Regions from separate parts of the Dysgonomonas termitidis genome, predicted to be linked through region 2. Evidence: riboswitches for the same ligand, from Rfam matches in the RefSeq annotation. Region 2 holds a riboswitch; the other holds the start of a gene.
The links. Region 2 has a riboswitch for cobalamin ahead of ACYQ3L_RS14720 (TonB-dependent receptor). Riboswitches for the same ligand answer to the same signal wherever they lie in the genome.
Positions count from the first base shown of each region.

Region 1: it holds a riboswitch for cobalamin, as region 2 does, so the genes downstream of both, ACYQ3L_RS12825 (TonB-dependent receptor plug domain-containing protein) here and ACYQ3L_RS14720 (TonB-dependent receptor) in region 2, are expected to answer to the same signal.

Region 1 covers NZ_BAAHYD010000002.1:2,079,916-2,089,976, forward strand. The annotation lists gene ACYQ3L_RS12810 (YiiX/YebB-like N1pC/P60 family cysteine hydrolase) at 1-87, shown strand, start outside; gene ACYQ3L_RS12815 (ABC transporter substrate-binding protein) at 144-1,277, opposite strand; gene ACYQ3L_RS12820 (DUF5074 domain-containing protein) at 1,289-2,386, opposite strand; gene ACYQ3L_RS12825 (TonB-dependent receptor plug domain-containing protein) at 2,408-4,402, opposite strand; cobalamin riboswitch at 4,514-4,689, opposite strand; gene ACYQ3L_RS12830 (pyridoxal phosphate-dependent aminotransferase) at 4,898-6,100, shown strand; gene ACYQ3L_RS12835 (non-canonical purine NTP diphosphatase) at 6,097-6,678, shown strand; gene ACYQ3L_RS12840 (butyryl-CoA:acetate CoA transferase) at 6,908-8,404, shown strand; gene ACYQ3L_RS12845 (RluA family pseudouridine synthase) at 8,515-9,186, shown strand; gene ACYQ3L_RS12850 (GxxExxY protein) at 9,442-9,819, shown strand; gene ACYQ3L_RS12855 (Tex family protein) at 9,907-10,061, shown strand, end outside.
Region 2 covers NZ_BAAHYD010000002.1:2,531,157-2,541,217, reverse strand. The annotation lists gene cobJ (precorrin-3B C(17)-methyltransferase) at 1-960, opposite strand, end outside; gene ACYQ3L_RS14735 (PepSY domain-containing protein) at 951-2,453, opposite strand; gene ACYQ3L_RS14730 (TonB-dependent receptor) at 2,457-4,826, opposite strand; gene ACYQ3L_RS14725 (sirohydrochlorin cobaltochelatase) at 4,844-5,770, opposite strand; gene ACYQ3L_RS14720 (TonB-dependent receptor) at 5,780-7,957, opposite strand; cobalamin riboswitch at 8,009-8,318, opposite strand; gene ACYQ3L_RS14715 (cobyrinic acid a,c-diamide synthase CobB) at 8,440-9,738, shown strand; gene ACYQ3L_RS14710 (DUF456 domain-containing protein) at 9,795-10,061, shown strand, end outside.

The sequences.
Region 1 (10,061 bases), 450 kb from region 2:
AATTTACCGGTTCCCGAAGGTGAACCGGGTATAAATCCGGGAGCTATGTCAAGCTCGGATGTGATCGATATCGTTCATTACTATTAAAGAAAAAGGCTGTGGCAGAAATTCTGATCACAGCCTTTTTACAAACCTATATACATTTACTCTCCTATTTTTTTGTAATATTTCGGCGTATATTCCGGGAAGAGTTCCGGATGGAATATATACGCCATATCTTTCAATATATAATCCGGATGGATGGGCAAATCCTCATAATAACCCGAATATGCTGTATTGCATCCGTATATATTTTTTTCTTTAAATGCCTTGAAATGGGAATATGGCTTATATTCTTTCTCCAGGCTTTGATATGTCATATCTTCAGGCCAGTTATATTTGATTATCCAGAAATCCGCTTCACCCGCCTTGTCTAATACCGATTCGAATGCCAGTGGCATATAAGTTGTCGAGTTGTCATCAGACCAGCAATACGATGCTCCCGAATCGGATAGCATATTTGCCATAAAGCTTTTTCCTCCGGGCATGTTCCATTTGTTCTGATAACGCATATCCGTAAATACGGAAGGACGGTTTGCCGTTCCGGCCACGGCATCTTTAACAGCATTATAATTCTTTTCGGTAATGGCAAAAAGCGAATCGGCCAATTGCTCCTTCCCGATAAATAAGGAATAGTAGCGTATCCATTCGGCACGTCCAAGCGGATGCGATTCTGTATAATCGGTTGTTTCCAGAATGGGGATTCCTGTTTTTTCTATACTTCCGTATGTCCAGCCTTGTATCGGAGTGGCAAATATGGCATCAGGACTGAGCATGATCAATCTCTCTGTGTCAGGTTTACTGGCCATCCCCAGATCGGCGATTGCCCCGCTCTTTACACCATCCTGTATATTGGATAGCTTTATATACTGAGGTTCACACACACCCTTTATCAGATTTACCGCATCCAGTTCGTTCAGGGTAGAACAATGGATGGTGGAGTATGTCGCTACTGTTTCCAAAGGTATTCTTACAATTGTACCTTTGGGAAGGTTTGCCGGTAAATCTTTATTCTTTGCCACAAGGACATATGTTTGCAGCATGCGCGTGGTGTCCCAGGGATCACGCACCGACACGGTGGTATATCCATCATACTTTTTTACCTGAAAGCCTTTGGCATAATAGACAGTATATCCCGTTTGCGGCTTAATATTATCCTGTCCGGCAGGCTTAGGTTTATCGCAGCCCGCCAGGATGAGGATAATAGAAAAGAGTAGTGTGATATTTAGGAATTTCATATTCTATATTATCATTTTACACCTGTAATGAAATATGCTCCCATAGGGTTGATACCTCCGGTACCAAAACCAGTCTTATATGTACCGTCGGCAGAAAAGATATACATATCTCCATTGGTAGAGTAGTCACTTGTAGCAATATATATGTCGCCGTTCGTAGGATTTACTGTAACATTATATGTTTTCGACAGATCAACATTGCCAGGTGCAGTCACAAAGGATTTCTCATTTACTGTGTTTGTTTTCAGATCTAATGATCTCAAGCTAACAACCCTACTTCCGGTATCCCATGATTCACTTACTAAAAATAATTTATCATTATCTTTATTCAAGGCCATTTTATTGGCAATACCTGTACCTAAAGTTGTTAATTTTCCTGTTGATGGCTCATACTTTTGAAGGGCTGATTTTATATTGCCATAATTGCCAAATGATATAATATATACATTTCCATCCTTATCACTTGTTATGTTTGCCGGATTTTGAACCACATCAATTGTTTTGACAGTGAAGCTTTCAAGGTCAATTTCTGAAACAGTTGTTCCATCTCCGTATCCGGAGTTTGCAACATAGAGTTTCTTTTTGGCTATTGTTAATTCTTCCGGGTATGTACCTACTTGTACTTTTTTTGTAATAGTCATACTTGTTGTATCTATCTGAGCAACATATCCATCGAAAAGACTTATGTATACTTTCCCGTCATAAGCAACGCCTTCACGAGGTTTTTGAGGCTGATTCGATTCATTTAGAGGTTCGATAATCTTTAACAACTTGCTGGCTAAATTTGTAACATATATTTTGTTTGACCCTGATGCCAGAATATACATTTTATGACCATAAATGACCATATCGTTCCCTGTATCTCCTATTTTTAGTTCATCATTTTGATTCTCAAACATTTTCTCAGTAAATACTCCTGTGTCGGAACTGTAATAGCCCATTGTTGCATTGTTTTTACCACTGCTTCCCGAGTTGAGAATATACACCCCTGCAGAGGTAATTTCTGGAGCTACCCATGAAGGTGTGATATTATCATCATCAGAATCACAAGAAACAAAGGCAAAAGCCAACATAGAGAGTAACATTCCTTTTACTAAAAACTTTTTCATTTCTATTTTTTATTTAAATGTTTAAAATTTGAACCCGCCGGTTATTTTAAATGATCGCCCCGGCATGGGGTAATATGCGATTATATCATAATTTTCGTTCCAGATATTCAACAGGTTGCCTTGCAGATAACAGTCATAACCTTTTATTCTTAGCTTTTTATATAGGGAGATACTATGGTCGGAGTATCCGTCGATACGGTTATCCTTAATATTCTGTATATTAAAATAACGCTTGTTTGCTGCAACAACAGAGTATGAAAAATTTACCCATGGATTATTGAAGCCTACCGTTATCGCTCCCGAATGTTTTGGGGTGTATTGTATCTGGTTTTTGTATGTTTTGCTGTTATTGGGGTCAGTCATATCCAGCGCTTCCATATAGCTGTATGAGCCGCTGATATCCACATCCATTTTGTCGCACAGTGAGATGTTTGTCGCCAGTTTCAGATCCATACCTTTTATCCGTACTTTTCCCAGATTAGTGCTACTTGCCATAAAGGGATATGGTATTATGATAATTTTATCCCTCACATTATTATAATACACGTCTAAAGATGCATTCACGTAATTGAGAACGTCGGAAATGCTACCTACCCATGTTGCACCCATATTGAATTGGCGTGCCAGTTCGGGATTTAGCTTCTTCGATATAGAAGAATAGTATAATTCGGTGAAAGTCGGTACACGAAACAATTCTTTATATGACACCCTGAAACGCAGATTTGTTGCATCGAAAGGCTGATACGAAGCGCTGATTGTAGGTGTCAGTCTCTTATAAGTGTTATTGTCGCTATTGTTCTTCACCTCTTCTGATATATATGTTGCCAGCAGGCTTGCAGTGGCAGTAAATTGTTTAATGTCATATTTTGCTGCTATCCCGGTAAGTGAGTTATACCGCTTAGGGTAGGGAAGGTTGTCCGCAAAGGTAGCCATGTCGTTATTGAGCGTATTATAGCTCAGATCTTCTGCCAAAGAAGCCGAAAAGTTATTGTTTATCGTATATAACAATGCATTGGAAAGGTATATTTCATGCTGCTTGTAACGATTCGTTTTCCTGTCGCTCAGTTCTTCTATTACATATCGTGTAAACGTATAGTCATATTTGGCTTGTGATCTGAATTTGAGCTTAGGGCTGAATGTAGTATTGTACATCATCTGGGTAAAAAAATTCTTATCCCAGAGACGCTCGGCCGCATAATCGTTTGCGATAGTTACGTTTCCGGGCAATCCACGTTCCGAATCAAAATAATAGACTTTAGTGCGTAGATCACCGGATTTACCGAAATTATTGAAGATATTTATTTCTGTTCTGAAGATATCCACATCGCTGTTCTTTCTTTTACGGTCAGGTAACAGTTTATCGTCTTCCTGTTTGAAAGGATAATTACCATCGGCACGTTGCCAGCTCCCGTTAGCTGATATGGCAAAAGAATTGCTTATTTTATGCGAATAATCGAGGACAGGATTGAATAACCCGAACGAGCCTGTTGTTATTCTTGTTTTACCCTCGTGGTTATGCTCATTAAACGAAGGAATAGCTGTTTGCAGATTAAGTACTCCGGCAGAACCCAGTACCCTTGCTGTTTGAAATATATCATCTGACTGACTTATGCTGAGCGATACGGCAGATATGTTATCCAAAGCAAATCGGCCTATATCCACCTGTCCGGATAGTACGTTACTGACAGTGATTCCATCATAACTGATCGCTGTATGTTCCGCTCCCATTCCCCGTATAGCAACTGTTTTTAGTCCGCCGATACCTCCATAATCTTTGAGTACGACACCATTAAAGCGGCGTACAACGTCAGATACCGATTGCAATCCTTGCTCTGTAATAGACTCTGTAGTAATGACTTGAAGCGGTGTCGTTGAGCGGGCAGCCGAGGGTTTTATATGTGCAGATACTTCTACCTCCGATAGTTTTTGTGTCTTGATACTATCATTTGTTTGGGCCAGTAAGGATGTACAAGCTAAAGAACAAAAAAATAAAAAGGTAGAAAATAAAATTCTCATCTATGCAAAATATATCTTTTAGTATAATTGCAGCATCCGATAAGAACAAAGAAAAAGAAAGGTAGTTGGATTTCTTTTACGCATGTTTCTTAAGCCTTATTCCTCGAAAGCTGTCGAAAATATTACTTTGCAGGTCTTCTGACTCGCTCTTGTTCATATCACCTTCCCGTTTTGCAACAGTGGTATTTTGATACAAACATTCCCAGAGCTTACAGCAGCGGGTCTGTTCAGGATTTACACCTGATTCCCTTTTCATCCTTAATGGAACAAAGTAGCGCAAAGATACACAATATTATAGAAGATTTACTTTTTTGAGATAATTATTTGTAAAGAGTATCATCGTGCTTACCAAGAATAAGGAAGAGCAGAGATGAAAAATAAGTAAAGCGGGTGAATGAAAGGTGCTACAAATTCGTCGCCTATAACTTATAACTCATAAGTAAAATTCGTATATTTGCGCCTTGTTGAAAATAAAATATATATTATAATAGCATTATGCCACATATTTCGCAGCGAGGAATAGAAATGCCGAATTCTCCCATCAGGAAATTGGCTCCATTGTCCGACTCGGCTAAAGCCAGGGGTTTGAAAGTATATCATCTGAATATCGGACAGCCCGATCTACCTACTCCCGAAGAAGCGCTTGAAGCGATACGCAATATCGACCGCACTATACTGGAGTATAGTCCCAGCGACGGATACCGTTCTTACCGTGAGAAACTGGTTGGTTATTATGCAAAGTATAATATAAATGTATCGGCTGACGATATAATTATTACTACCGGAGGGTCGGAAGCTGTATTGTTCGCATTTCTGGCCTGCCTCAATCCGGGTGACGAAATTATTGTTCCGGAGCCTGCTTATGCCAATTATATGGCCTTTGCCGTATCAGCCGGAGCCATTATCCGCACAGTATCCTCTTCTATTGAAGAAGGGTTTGCTTTGCCGCCAATTGAAAAGTTCGAAGAACTGATAAATGAGCGTACAAAAGGAATTATGATATGTAATCCGAATAACCCGACAGGATATTTATATTCGCGTGCCGAGATGAATCAGATAAAGCATCTGGTGCAGAAGCATGATCTTTATTTATTTTCGGATGAGGTATACCGTGAGTTTATTTACACCAATTCACCATATATTTCGGCTTGTCACCTTGTCGGTATCGAGGATAATGTGGTGCTGATAGATTCGGTTTCGAAGAGATACAGTGAGTGCGGTATCCGTATCGGTGCATTGATTACTAAAAATAAGGAATTACGCAAGACCCTTATGAAATTCTGTCAGGCGCGCCTGAGTCCTCCGCTTATCGGCCAGATTGCGGCAGAGGCATCTTTGGATGCAAGTCCTGATTATCTTCGTGATACCTACGATGAATATGTGGAAAGACGTAAGTTCCTTATCGACCGCCTGAACCGTATACCGGGAGTATATTCACCTATCCCTATGGGTGCATTTTATACCGTTGCACGCCTTCCGGTAGATGATGCCGACGAATTTTGCGCGTGGTGCCTGTCCGATTTTGAGTACGAAGGACAGACTGTTTTTATGGCTCCCGCTTCAGGTTTTTATACAACACCGGGATTGGGAAAAAATGAAGTACGCATAGCCTATGTACTCAATAAAGAAGATCTGGGAAATGCGCTTACAGTATTAGAAAAAGCATTGGAAACCTATAATGCGCTGAAAAATAAATGAAAAGAAAGCTTGTATTCGCTACAAACAACGCTCATAAACTGGAAGAGGTTAGGGAGGTTGTAAAAGATAAATTTGAAATACTCAGCCTTAAAGATATTGGTTGCCACGAAGATATAGCCGAACCGGGCGAGACCCTGGAAGAAAATGCTTTGATAAAAGCCCGCTATGTGAAAGAGAAATACGGTTACGACAGTTTCGGTGATGACACGGGGCTTGAAGTTGAAGCCTTGAATGGTGCGCCGGGCGTGTATTCGGCCCGTTATGCCGGAGATGGGCATGATGCTAAAGCCAATATTAAAAAACTTCTGGCTAATCTGGATGGCGTTACAAATCGTAAAGCCCGTTTCAGATCTGTTATAGCATTGATTCTGGATGGAAAGGAATATCTTTTTGACGGGAAAATCGACGGTGAAATAATCTCAGAAGAAAAAGGTACTGCCGGATTTGGTTATGATCCGGTGTTTATGCCCGACGGATACACAGCGACATTTGCCGAATTAGGAAGCGATGTTAAAAATAATATAAGCCACCGTGCACTGGCTGTGAAAGCTTTGTGTAGTTTTTTGGAAGGTATCTGATTTTATAAGTACAGCCTGCAAGGACGATTTCCTTTTGTTTATGCATATTGTTTTCGTTAGAGATGAAAACCTTTATTTTTTTGAATAACAGCACTAAATTGCAGTCTTTGAATTTTTAATGATTTAAAATAGCACATCAGATATTTATTTTGTACTTTTGCAGCGCGAAAGCGAAACACATATGAAAATCAACTTAATAACTTATATAAATCATACATTTTAAAAAACAATGGCTTTAAAATTTATGACTGCTGAAGAGGCAGCCGCACTTATCAACAACAACGACAATGTGGGATTTAGCGGTTTTACGCATGCAGGATGTCCCAAAGTAGTACCCGGATTTATTGCAAAACGCGCCGAAGAAGAACATGCAAAGGGCAACCCTTTCAAAATAAATGTGTTCACCGGAGCATCTACAGGAGATAAGTTAGACGGGGTCTTAACCAGGGCGAAAGCTATTAACTTCCGGGCACCTTATCAGACAAACAAAAGCATGCGCGAAGCAATCAATAACGGAGAAATCAAATATTGCGATTTGCACCTTTCCACTATGGCTCAGGATATCCGTTACGGGTACTACGGAAAAGTAGACTACGCCATCGTAGAAGCATGTGAAGTTACAGAGAACGGTGAAATAGTCCCTACATGTGGTGTCGGTATCTCTCCTACAGTAAGCCGTCTGGCAAAAAAAGTCATTGTAGAACTAAATGAATGGAATCCGAGGGCAATGCGTGGAATGCACGATATTCCCGAACCTCAGGACCCGCCTACACGTGAAGATATTCCGGTATACGGTGTACATGACCGCGTAGGTAAAGACCATATAAAAGTAGATCCTGATAAAATAATCGTTGTAAGAACCAACGAACCGAATGAAGGCAGCGGCTTTGCTCCCGTAGATGAAGTAACTGCGAAAATCGGAGAAAATGTAGCTAATTTCTTTATTAAGGAAATGGCGGAAGGCCGTATGCCGAAAACATTCCTGCCTGTACAGTCGGGTGTGGGCAATATAGCGAATGCTGTGCTAGCAGCCATGGGCGAAAGCAAGGAAATTCCTGATTTTGATGTTTATACCGAGGTTATCCAGGATGCCGTTATAGGGCTGATGGAATCGGGACGTGTTAAATTTGCAAGCGGCTGTTCATTGACAGTAAGTAATCCTTGCATCGAGCATATATACCAGAATCTGGACTTTTTCAAAGAAAGGATCGTGTTGCGTCCATCCGAATATTCAAACAATCCCGAAGTAGTCCGCCGTCTGGGGGTTATTGCCATCAATACAGCTATTGAAGCGGATATCTACGGTAATATTAACTCAACCCATGTGATGGGTACCAAGATGATGAACGGTATCGGAGGTTCCGGAGACTTTACCCGTAGTGCATACGTGTCTATATTTGTAACGCCATCTGTTGCAAAAGACGGAAAGATAAGTTCTTTTGTGCCGATGGTTGCGCATCAGGATCATAGCGAACACTCCGTGAAAGTAATCATTTCGGAGTATGGTGTGGCCGACCTTCGTGGCAAATGCCCTGAAGAGCGTGCACAGGAAATCATCAATAAATGTGTGCATCCGGATTATCGCCCTCTATTGCAGGAGTATATCAAGAATGCTCCTAAGGGGCAAACAAGATTCGATATGTATAATGCTTTCGCTTTTCACGAAGCATTCCAGGAAACAGGCGATATGAAAAACGTTACCTGGAGAAAACCAAAGAACGCTTAACACATATATATTAAACATTATAACTGAGAAAACCTTTCGATTGTCAATCGAAAGGTTTTTCTTTGTAATAAATTTGAAATCTTTGAATTTGCAATCTTGAAATTTTCATAATGACAGTTCTCTACGAAGATAACCATATCATAATTGTCAATAAGACTGTATCGGAAATCGTACAGGGGGATAAGACGGGCGATAAGCCACTTTCGGAAATCGTAAAAGAATACCTGAAAGAAAAGTACAATAAGCCGGGGAACGTTTTTTGTGGTGTTACCCACCGCCTCGACCGTCCTACGAGCGGGATCGTGGTCTTTGCCAAGACAAGCAAGGCTTTATCCCGCCTGAATGATATGTTCAAGAATAAGGAAATAAGTAAAACTTATTGGGCTATTGTAAAGAATACCCCCAAGCAGCCGGAGGGGACATTGAAGCATTACCTGGTACGGAATGAAAAACAGAATAAGTCATATGCTTATGATACTGAGAAGCCGGATTCTAAACAGGCTATACTGCATTATAAACTAATCGCCCGTTCAGATAAATACAGCTTACTCGAAATAGATCTGGAAACAGGCCGCCATCATCAGATACGTTGCCAGCTGGCAAAAATCGGCAGCCCGATAAAAGGGGATTTGAAGTACGGTGCGGAGCGTTCCAACCCCGATGGCGGTATCAGCCTGCATGCACGTAAGATATCCTTTATTCATCCGGTATCGAAAGAATTAATCGAAGTTACTGCACCTGTGCCGGAAGATAATTTGTGGCAGGCTTTTGGCGGAATATAAGTCTCTCGCAAATGTGTAAAATAAGGTATATAGGAAAAATGGAAAACAGAATAAGATTAGTAAGTAATGTGAATCAGTAATTAAATACAAAAGAAAAATCTCACGCAAAGACGCAAAGGCGCAAAGAAAGCTTTTGAATAAAAAAATAAAAGTATTATTCGCTTTTATTTGATTCCAACTCTATTCTTTGTTTTTCGAAAGTTATTTTCAATATTTTTCTTTGCGCCTTTGCGTGAGATAAAAAAATTTAAGAACATGAGTGAAAATGAAATATCAAAACATATTGTAGATATTGCATATTGTATACATTCTGAATTAGGGCCGGGTTTGTTAGAGCCTGTTTATGAAGAAATAATGTATTATGAATTGAATATACTGGATTTGAAAGTAGAAAGACAAAAAACTATTCCTGTATTCTGGGACGAATTGAAAATGGATATTGGTTTCCGGGCAGATTTAATTATAGAAGATAAGGTTATCATTGAGTTGAAATCTGTTGAAAAAATATCACCTGTTCATCCCAAACAACTGTTTACATATTTAAAAATAACAGATATTAAGTTGGGACTACTAATCAATTTTAATGAACCCTTTATAAAAAACGGAATAACAAGAATTGTAAATAACCTATAAAAATATACTATACAAAGATAGTAAGCAATACCATTGAAGATACTATTTTTGTGTATTCGTGCCTTTGTGAGAAATAAAATACTAAATATGAAAATTATAGACCTAATATCATCAGCTTTAAGCATCAAAGCTTCACAAATCGAAAAAACAATAGGTTTGCTGGATTCGGGCGCGACTATCCCTTTTATCAGCCGTTACCGGAAAGAAGTAACCGGAGGACTGGACGAGGTTCAGATAGGAGC
Region 2 (10,061 bases):
TACCTTTCCCGATATAAATTGATTATGGAGTTTCTCAACAGCCCCTTCATCCGTATATAGTATATTCTCCATATCGAAATCGGCAGTCGTATGTATCGCATGCAGCAAAGCCCATTTCTTATCCAAAGGAATATCCTTCTTTTTCAGTTCGCTTTCTATGGTTCTGAAACTGCGGATCATTATATCTTGCCCGATACCGACATCATCTGTTTTAGACTCCCGATAATATCCTCTCGGTGTTACAATGTTCTGATTGTCGAAAATATAAGACTGGGAATTCCCGATAATAATTATGGTAAACATATCTATTTCCTCGGGGTCGAGCTCTCCCAAAGTGGTTACGACCACCTCCTGTTCCTCCCGTCCCGCCTGACGTACATAGCCGACCGGGGTTTCGGGTGATCGTTCCTGGAGAAAAATTTCTATCAACCTGTATAGTTGCCAGTAACGGCCATTGCTCCTCGGATTATAAACTGCCGTTACAAAATCGGCGGAGGCCGCGGCTATAATGCGCTTTTCTATCCTGTCCCATGGTGTCATCAGATCAGATAAGGAAATAATACAGAAATCGTGTCCGACTGGTGCCCCTAATAATGCCGCCGCTTTCTGGAAAGCACTGATACCCGGCAAGACATCGACGGCTATATCGCTTTGCTTTTCCTTTTTCATTTCGTACACCAGAGGAGCCATTCCGTAAATTCCGGAATCGCCCGAACTGATAACACAAACGGTACGCCCTTCTTCGGCATGGCGGAAAGCTTCTTCTGCCCGTTCCCGTTCTTTCTTCATTCCCGTGTCGATACAAAGCGTCCCGGGACGGAGAATATCTTCTACAAACCGGAAATAATATTTATAACCTACAACTACGTCCGATATCTTCAGCGCATCCAGTACGGCAGGAGTAATATCCTCCTGCGAACCCGGGCCTATCCCCGCAACAATAATTCTTCCTACTGACATATATTCGTATTGTTTTTTTTCTTTGAACAAATATACTTTTTTAATCTCTTTATTTTCCTCTTTATATACCTGAATCCTAACCACACTCCCGTCAGGGAAACCAATGTTCCACCAATCATAGTTGTCCACATCACTATGTTCCAAAGGACAGGGCGTTCTGCCAGAAATTTAAATTTAAAACTATGTAAAGCCTGATAAGACCAGCGTCTTACTTTGGTATTATTATTAAAATAACGTGTATTCCCATTCTTCGGGTTAATGTAATATGTACTGTTGTCGGCATCTTCGACCTGTACTTTATATACAGGGAGAGGCAGGTGATCTGTCAATCCTACATAATAGTTGTCGTATTCGTCCATTAAGGATATAACCGCCGGTTCTTTATGAAGCAATGAGATACGGCTCTTAATAGCTGCTTCGTCCAGCTGCATGGCAAGCACAGATGTACCGGAAGCATCGATTGTATGCAAACGGTCATCTATTACAGCCTTGTATATTGGCTTTTGGCCGAAAGAACTCCATTCTATGGATTTTATCTGGCCGTGATATTTCTCATAAAGACGCCTGTAATCCAAGGTATAAGTATCGGACTCTATTTTTTGTTTTGAATACAGCCTTTTCTCAGCCGATGGATCATGTACTTTTACCATCCATCCGGGCACTTTGGCCAGAGACATCATGCCGCTGAAAACGAAGGTAAAAACAAATATACCGAACATGAAGCCCAATATATGATGCCATTTATATGCAAACTTCCGATAAGGGCTCTTCATCTTTTTCTTCCGGCGATATTCTTTTATATACGAACGGATGCCCAGTATCAGCCCGGCAATACACATAACGGAACCTATTCCCGAAAGCCATATGACAACATCCATCCATTGCTGCGAATTCTGACGGAGCGATGTAAAATATACCCAATGGGGTATCGCGCCCAGCCATGCCCAGAAGCGGCTGTCTTTGTCTGTAAACTGCAAGGCGTCTCCCGATACGGACGAAACATATAACTGCGACTTCCCTTCATCTCCGAAGTAGAATTTATAGATAGGAAAATCTTTTCGTAAGGGCCCGAAAGGAATCCATTGCTCCAATTCCCGCAAAGTATCTACCCTGACAATTTCCGCCTGACACCAACGTTGGGCATAGGCCTTTATCTCCGGATAATCCGGCGGGGTTTTCAATTCCATGTCCGGACTTGCGGGAATCCGGTAAATACTATCGGATGTTTTTACTTCAAAAAAAGAAGTTCCGGCATAGGATTTCAGCGAAAGTGCGGATATTTCCTCACCCTTCGGGATATTATTAGCCAGTACGGAATCAAGGGCCGGCATATCTCCCTGCAATGGATACATATGCTTGTTTTTATCCCGCTCGGTCGCTTTTGGAAATGTATGGTATATCATTACAAATCCGGACAGGAACCAAACGAGGAACAGGATACTGAGGAGTGTCCCCAGTATCCTGTGAATAGAATATAGTATATTTTTCAGCATATTCTACAGGCTGTATGCCAGAGTAAACAGGTAGTTGCGAGGCATGCTCGGCACCATCTGTGTACCCAATGACTGATTATAATATTTCTCATCAAATACATTATTGACATTCGCCCTTAGCTGTATTCCATTTTTCAGCTTATATGAAACACCCAGGTCGGTCAGCCAATATGCGGGATATACGACACCTTTGTCGACTGTCCTGTATACATTATCCGTGTATGAAACTGTCAGATTGAAACCCAGATTGCTGAACACCCCCTTAGATATCCGGTAGTTTCCCGCCGCAAAAAATGTATTTTTGGGGATTCCAGCCAAACGCATTCCTTTTTGCACCTCTTCTTCCATGTATTCATTCTTCTTTATATCACGGATTGCAGCATCGGTATAACCATAACCGAAAGACAGGGCTGTATTATCTACAGGGGTAAGGGTCAGTTCCAACTCAAGGCCTTTCGATTCCGATGATCCTACAACGCCTACTACACTTTTTGTTACTCCGTCTTCGACCACTCCTGTCTTCAACGTTTTCTTCTCATTGTTTTTGCGGATATAGAATGCGCTTGCTGTCGCCTGTAAGATGTTATTGAGAGAATATCGTACACCGATTTCCCCCTGATATCCCGTCTGAGGCTTGAATACCTGATCTCCGTCTTTGGGTTCGAACCTGTTACCTTCGGCATTGATATAGATAATGTTAGAACTTACTATATCCCGGTACGGCATAAAGAAATTGGCAAAAGATCCATATACAGAAAGATTTGTAGCAGGTAAATAAACCGCGCCAAGCCTGTATGTAAAAGCGGAAGTTGTAGTTTTGTCGAATTCAGGTTGATCTGAATATTTCCGTTCTTTAGATATTGGATTTATTGTGGCTGTGGCTGTTTTAAACAAAAAATGATCGAAACGGCCGGAAACCATCACTTTAAACTGATTCGAGAGTTCCAGTAAGTTCTGAAGATAAACACCATTTGTAATATTACGTGTCGCGGTTCCTGCACTAAAATGAGGGTCCATATATCCCATACTGTGAGGATTATAAACAGGGACTTTAGAGTTCAGGCCGGGCCCGTCAATTAAATCAGAAAGTTGATAAGTCTTGTTTGTTTGAGGATTTGTACCTCCATAACCACGATAAGTATTGCGATGAAAATAAACGAAATTGTATCCTCCCAAATAATTATATTTCATACCGTTGTCAAACTCAATTTTCCCCGATGCCTCAAGCTGTTCGTTTATCACATGCACTGTATAAGCAAAACGTAATGGATATGTGAGCTGTACCGTATCAAGTTGAATATAGACTGTAGAGTCACGTAATCCGTCTTTACTCTTTCTTATATAATGATGATCGTATATAGGCTTATCCTCTCCACTTTCACGATATGTCAAAGTTTCGGTACTGAAGTAGTCTATATTATCGTAATTATAGGCCAGTCTGTTTTCAATCTTCAATGATTCCGATACCTTATTACTATAGCGGACAGAGATATTCGAGCCGTTATTTATCATGAAATCAGATTCATTGTTGTACCTCCACCGCCTGTTCAGACCGGGAAGCATATCCCCTTTCGACAAATATTTACTACCATCAGCATTATAAATATCATTCGCCATAAACTGGGGCAGGCCAATCTCCGTTCCATACCAGTCACGGTTAAAACCGGCCCGTATATCCAGTTCCTGCTTAGCATCCAATTGTCCGCCCAAAGCGAAATAGCCGGAGAAACGTTTGTCGTTGGTATATCTGTAACCTTCGTTATCCGACCAGTTAACGACAGCCCTGTAATTGAACGGCCCGAAAAATTTTCCTCCAAAATCAATCATAGCCCTCTTATTATCCCATGACCCATAACTCATCAGGGCATTCAATGTATTCTTTGATGTCGGTGCTTTTCTGATTACGTTCAGAACACCACCGACTGTAGAATGGCCGTACAGAACAGAAGCCGGACCTTTGAGCAATTCGATAGACTCTACCGAAGACAAATCGGGTAAGGGAGCAGAATTAGTAATAGAAGTACGCTCGTCCCTCACTCCATCTATCATAATCGGTGTATAGTCGAATCCCCGAACTTCAAATTGCTGATATGCACCATAGGTAGTACGCATACGGGTGTTAGGCAAGAACTTTACAGCATCCTGCATATTCACGATACCTCTCATATCCAGGGTATTTGCCAATACTGTAGTTACAGAAAGCGGCAAATATTGGAGAGGTACGTTGAGTTTGCCTACTTCGTTCTTTTTCAGATTAGTACCCACAACTTCTACTTCCCGAATAGAGAAGATCGTGTCTGTCATAGTTTTATTTTGGGCAAATACATTGCCTATCATCATGGTACCGATGATTATATATAGATATTTTTTCATTTGTTTTTTGTCTTTTATTAATGCATTACTTCCCCCGTAACTTCATAGATGGCTTTTTTCTTCATTATCCCGATTTTACGGTGACCGGTTTTAAATTTGAGATGGGAAATATACAAGTCCTGTATCGCTGGATTTTCCCCCAAGCCTTTCAACTGTAGTTCCACAGTGAATCCTTCTTCTTCCAAATCATTCTTCCAGTCTTCGGCAATATCATTTTTTGCATGTTCACCAGCCACAAACATAAGAGGAGTCAGCACAACTTTCTTGAGCCCCGAAGCTTTCAGCTGCGCCAGCATGTCTTCGAAAGCGGGATACCCTTCTATCGTACCTACAAAATGATTTTTATGACCCTTGGCTTTCAGCATGTAATCAAGCATTGCATATTGAGCCGTAGTTGCATCGTATGTTCCGTGTCCTACCCAGACATAAGCTATCTTACCGTCAGTATCGTCTGTCAGTATTTCTGTCACCTTTTCATAATCCTCAGGGGTATAAAGCAAGGGATTACCTACGCGTATATCTTTAAATAAGGGTTCTATTTCGGCCACATTCTTGTCCAGTGACTCCATTTCCACTCCGTCGATAATCGTAGATGCCTGTATCAAAATATGAGTATATCCATCTGAATGTAATTGTTTCAAAGCCTCTAACGGATTCTGTTTGTTTATACCCCGTTCGCCTAAGCGTTTGATAATTATGCGCGAGGTATAAGCTTCACGCAGTTCCACTTCAGGAAATTCTTTCCTCACTTTATCATTCAGTGCATCTATGGTCAGTTCACGGGTATCGGCATGTGTAGTTCCAAAATGCACCATCAGAATAGCAGCCTTATCTCCCGGCTTCATCGTCTTGAAGAAATCGGAGTGTTCATAATTTCCGCCTCCGTGGGCAAGAACCGGTAATACTGCAATATATAATAGTATAGTTGCTAAAATATTTTTCATATATCCAGATTATTTACTGAACTTTAGAGACAAACTCACATAAAAGACCCGTCCGGGGGACAGTGTAGCGTAATTTGCCCCGAAAGGCTTGTCGTCCACGAAATCAAAAATATTTTCGATACCGAAGCCCGGTTCTACAACAAAACCGTTGAAATTCTTCAAACGATGGCGGGTCGCCACGTTCCATTGATTATATGCGCGCGCGGGATCTTTATCTCCCATATAACGGCTGCTTTGTATCCGTCCGTTAAAGTTTATGTTCGAATCTACAATCCACCATTTTTTATTCCAGTTTACATTTCCTGTACCGATATGCTTGCTGGAACGCACCAACGGCTTACCTGTATCGTAATCCTTGGAATTTACATAACTATAACCCAGCCCTATACTGAGTCCCGCACCAAGGTATGAATTCACGGAGGTTTCGAATCCGTTTACACGGGCTCTGGATGAATTGGTGTATTCCTGTTTTTTCTTTATCCCTTCATTCTTTTCATCTTGGGTTATCGTTTCGGTAACATCCCTTGTCTGGATAATATTCTTTATCCGATTGATATATCCTGTAACAGAGACTGTCAGAAAATCGTTGTGATATTCGGTATTCAATGAGTAATAATTGGATGATTCCGGCTTCAGACCGGAATTACCAAGACTTAGTGTAGAACGCGTTATGGTTCTTGTATATAATTCTTTCATATCCGGAGCGCGGAATCCGGCCGAATAAGACGCCCTGAAATTGAAATGATCGAGTGAATACATTCCCGACAACTTCGGCGTAAACCTATTTCCAAATGCTTCATTATAAACATAGCGGAAGCCGGGCACGAATTGCAGCCTGCTATCCAGCAGCTTTATCTCATCCTGCGCATATACCGAATATGTATATACATCTCTCGAACCATCTTTTGTATCCGACTGACTTTCAATATAATCCAACTGATATTGCGTTCCTACCGAAAGGCGATTGTATTTACCTAAGCTGAATATGCCTTTCAGGTTAGCGTCATAATATTTCTGTCTTCTTTCCTTCGATTCATCCCCGTTTTTATAATTACCATCATCCTTGATATATTCACGGTAATATTCAAAATTGTCGGTATATAAATCCAGTGTGATTACAGCCAGATCTTTAAGGAGATACCTTGCTCCCGCACTTATATTATAATCTTCATATTTCATATCATACGCATATGACGATACAGGCCTTTTCAGCTTCTTGTCATAGAGGCTTCCTTCTGCGTATATGCTTAGGGATTTATTCGGCCTCACAGTGAATTTCTGGCTCACCACATCAGAATAATTTGTATTCACGGCCATTTTATCTGTATCTATCAGCTTATCACCCGATGTCTCCTGCGTGTTTAACTGCCAGCCATCGCTCTGGTTACGCTGAAAGGATGTTGAAGATGAAAACCATTTGTAATTTACATCAGCGTTTATAGCCTGTGAAAATTGTCCATATCCGGCATAACGGGTATCGGATGTGATAAATACTGACTCTTTAGGATTTTCAGTAATAATATTAATAACTCCTCCCATTGCTTCCGATCCGTATAATGCCGATGCCGCACCTTTAAGCACCTCTATACGCTTTACATTCTTCATGTTTATCCGCGACAGGTCTGTATTACCCGACACATCTCCTGCAAGCTTTTTCCCATCTACCAATACAAGTATATAACGATTACTTAATCCGTTCATCTGCATATAAGAACCCATAGCCGTGGTCATGAAAGAAAATGACGGGCTGACAGCCATCATGGCATTATCGAATGTGGGAATATTGATATTCTCCAGTTCCTTTTTGGTAATCATATCCATTGCTACAGGGGTATTCTTTAGTCTGTTGTGCGTACCTGTACCTGTAATTACTACTTCATTTAACTTTAGAGGTGATTTCCTTAAGATAAATAAGATATCACCCCGGGATGAAGCAACATCAATCTTATCTCCATTGTAGTCGAGAGCAGATGCTCTTAAAGTGTGTTTTCCTTCGGGTACTCTCTGCAAACTAAACTCTCCGTTCTCGTCCGTCGAAGTTCCCAGTGTGGTGTATTCGATCCATACACTGGCACCCGCAACAGGGTTCTCATTTTCATCCACGACTTTTCCCTTTAAGGTCATTTGGGCAAATGCCATGCTTACAATACAGCACAGGATGGCTGTAACCAATACTTTTTTTCTCATTAAAATGCGAAGTATAATGTTAGTAATTATATTCTTGGCCCCGAGAATATTTAATTTATTGTATGCTAGGCAGGTTTCCTGACTTACTCCATCTCTGAACGGCCTTCCCGACATTCAGTTAACAGTGAGCAGTTAACAGTCAACAAAGAATTGATAACAGTTGACTGATGCATGATAACTTTCAATCAGTGGTATTTGGTCTTGTTCAAAGACTTTTTTCAGAAACATTGTTAACTGATGACTGTTAACTGTTAACTGAATAGAGCTTACAGTAGCGGGCACTGTTCCGGAATTTAACCGGATTCCCTTTTTATGTAAAAGACGGATGTCTGTTTACATCACCTTAGCGGCAGCAAAGTTAATTTTTTTAAATATCAGAAAAAAGTATTTAAGGAAATAATTTGCAAGTATATTATTTTCTATACACCGATACGGGTTTCATATCCCATATTTTATACTTTTGCTGAAGAAAAAGAAGAATCATGACATATACATCCAATTTCCTTATCTCGGCGATAGCTTCCGGCTCCGGTAAAACTACAGTTACTTTAGGTTTATTAAGAGCACTCCGGAACAGAGGGCTGAACATACAACCCTTTAAATGCGGGCCGGATTATATAGATACGAAATATCACGTCCTGGCGGCAGGAAAGGAATCTGTCAATCTCGACCTGTTCTTATCGTCGGAAAGCCATATAAAGTATTTGTATAATAAATATTCGTCGGATAAAGATGTCTGTATCACCGAAGGTGTCATGGGGCTATTCGATGGATACGACCGCATGAATGGAAGCAGCGCGCAAATAGCAGAGAAACTGGATATACCTGTCATATTAGTCCTGAATGCAAAATCGATGGCCTATTCGGCAGCGGCCCTGCTCTATGGCTTCAAGAATTTCTCCGATAAGATAAATATTACAGGCGTCATATTCAATTTTGTAGCTTCCGAAAGCCACTACAATTTCTTAAAAGATGCCTGCCACGATGCAGGACTTGAGCCATTGGGCTATCTGCCTAAAAATACTGATATAGAAATACCGTCCCGCCATTTGGGATTGAATATCGACGAACAATACCGCTTCGATGATTTCGCCGACAAGGCTGCTGCCCTGATAGAAAAACATATAGACATAGACAGGCTACTGTCCGTTACAGCAAAAAGAGAATCGGATGCAGGAGTAATAAAAGAAATTAACGTACCCTTACAGGGGTTAAGGATAAGCGTAGCCCGTGATGCGGCTTTTAACTTCATGTATCATGAAAATATGGAATACCTGAAAAGGATAGGCGCTGTGTCTTATTTCAGCCCGCTGCACGACAAGCATCTGCCTGAATCTGATTTTGTCTATCTGCCCGGAGGATACCCGGAGTTATATCTTAGCGAATTAAATAATAACCGGACGATGCAGGACAGTATCTGCCATTACGTTGAAGCCGGAGGTAAAGCACTCGCCGAATGTGGTGGCATGATGTACCTTTCATCATCCATTTCCGATGAAGACGGTACTGAATACGCGATGGTAAATATTTTCGACCAAAAAGCCACAATGGAGAATATGAGGCTCAAACTGGGTTACAGGCAATTCGAATATAACGGCGTATTACTCAAAGGACACGAATTCCACTATTCTTCCATAAAAAGCGAACAACAAAGCGTTGTACAACAATACACAGCCAAAGGGCAACCCACAGATACCAAACTATTGCGCTATAAGAATGTCATCGCAGGTTACACGCATCTGTACTGGGCAGATATGGATAACCTGATGGACTTATTTTAAAACCGGTGACTATTAGGCATCCATTTAGTTACTATATTTGTAGAAATATATAACGGATGGCTATAGATATTATTCTTACCATAATAGGCGCGATACTCATTATCACGGGTATAATCGGCTGTATCGTACCCGTATTGCCGGGCATTCCGCTCAGTTATGCAGGTATTTTCCTGTTACACCTCACATCGAAGGTTGAATTTTCCTCCCGGTTTCTAATCATATGGGCCATTGTTGTCATCATTGTACAGATACTGGATTTTTATATCCCTATATGGGGTACCCAGAAATTCGGCGGAGGAAAGAAAGGTATTTGGGGTAGTGCA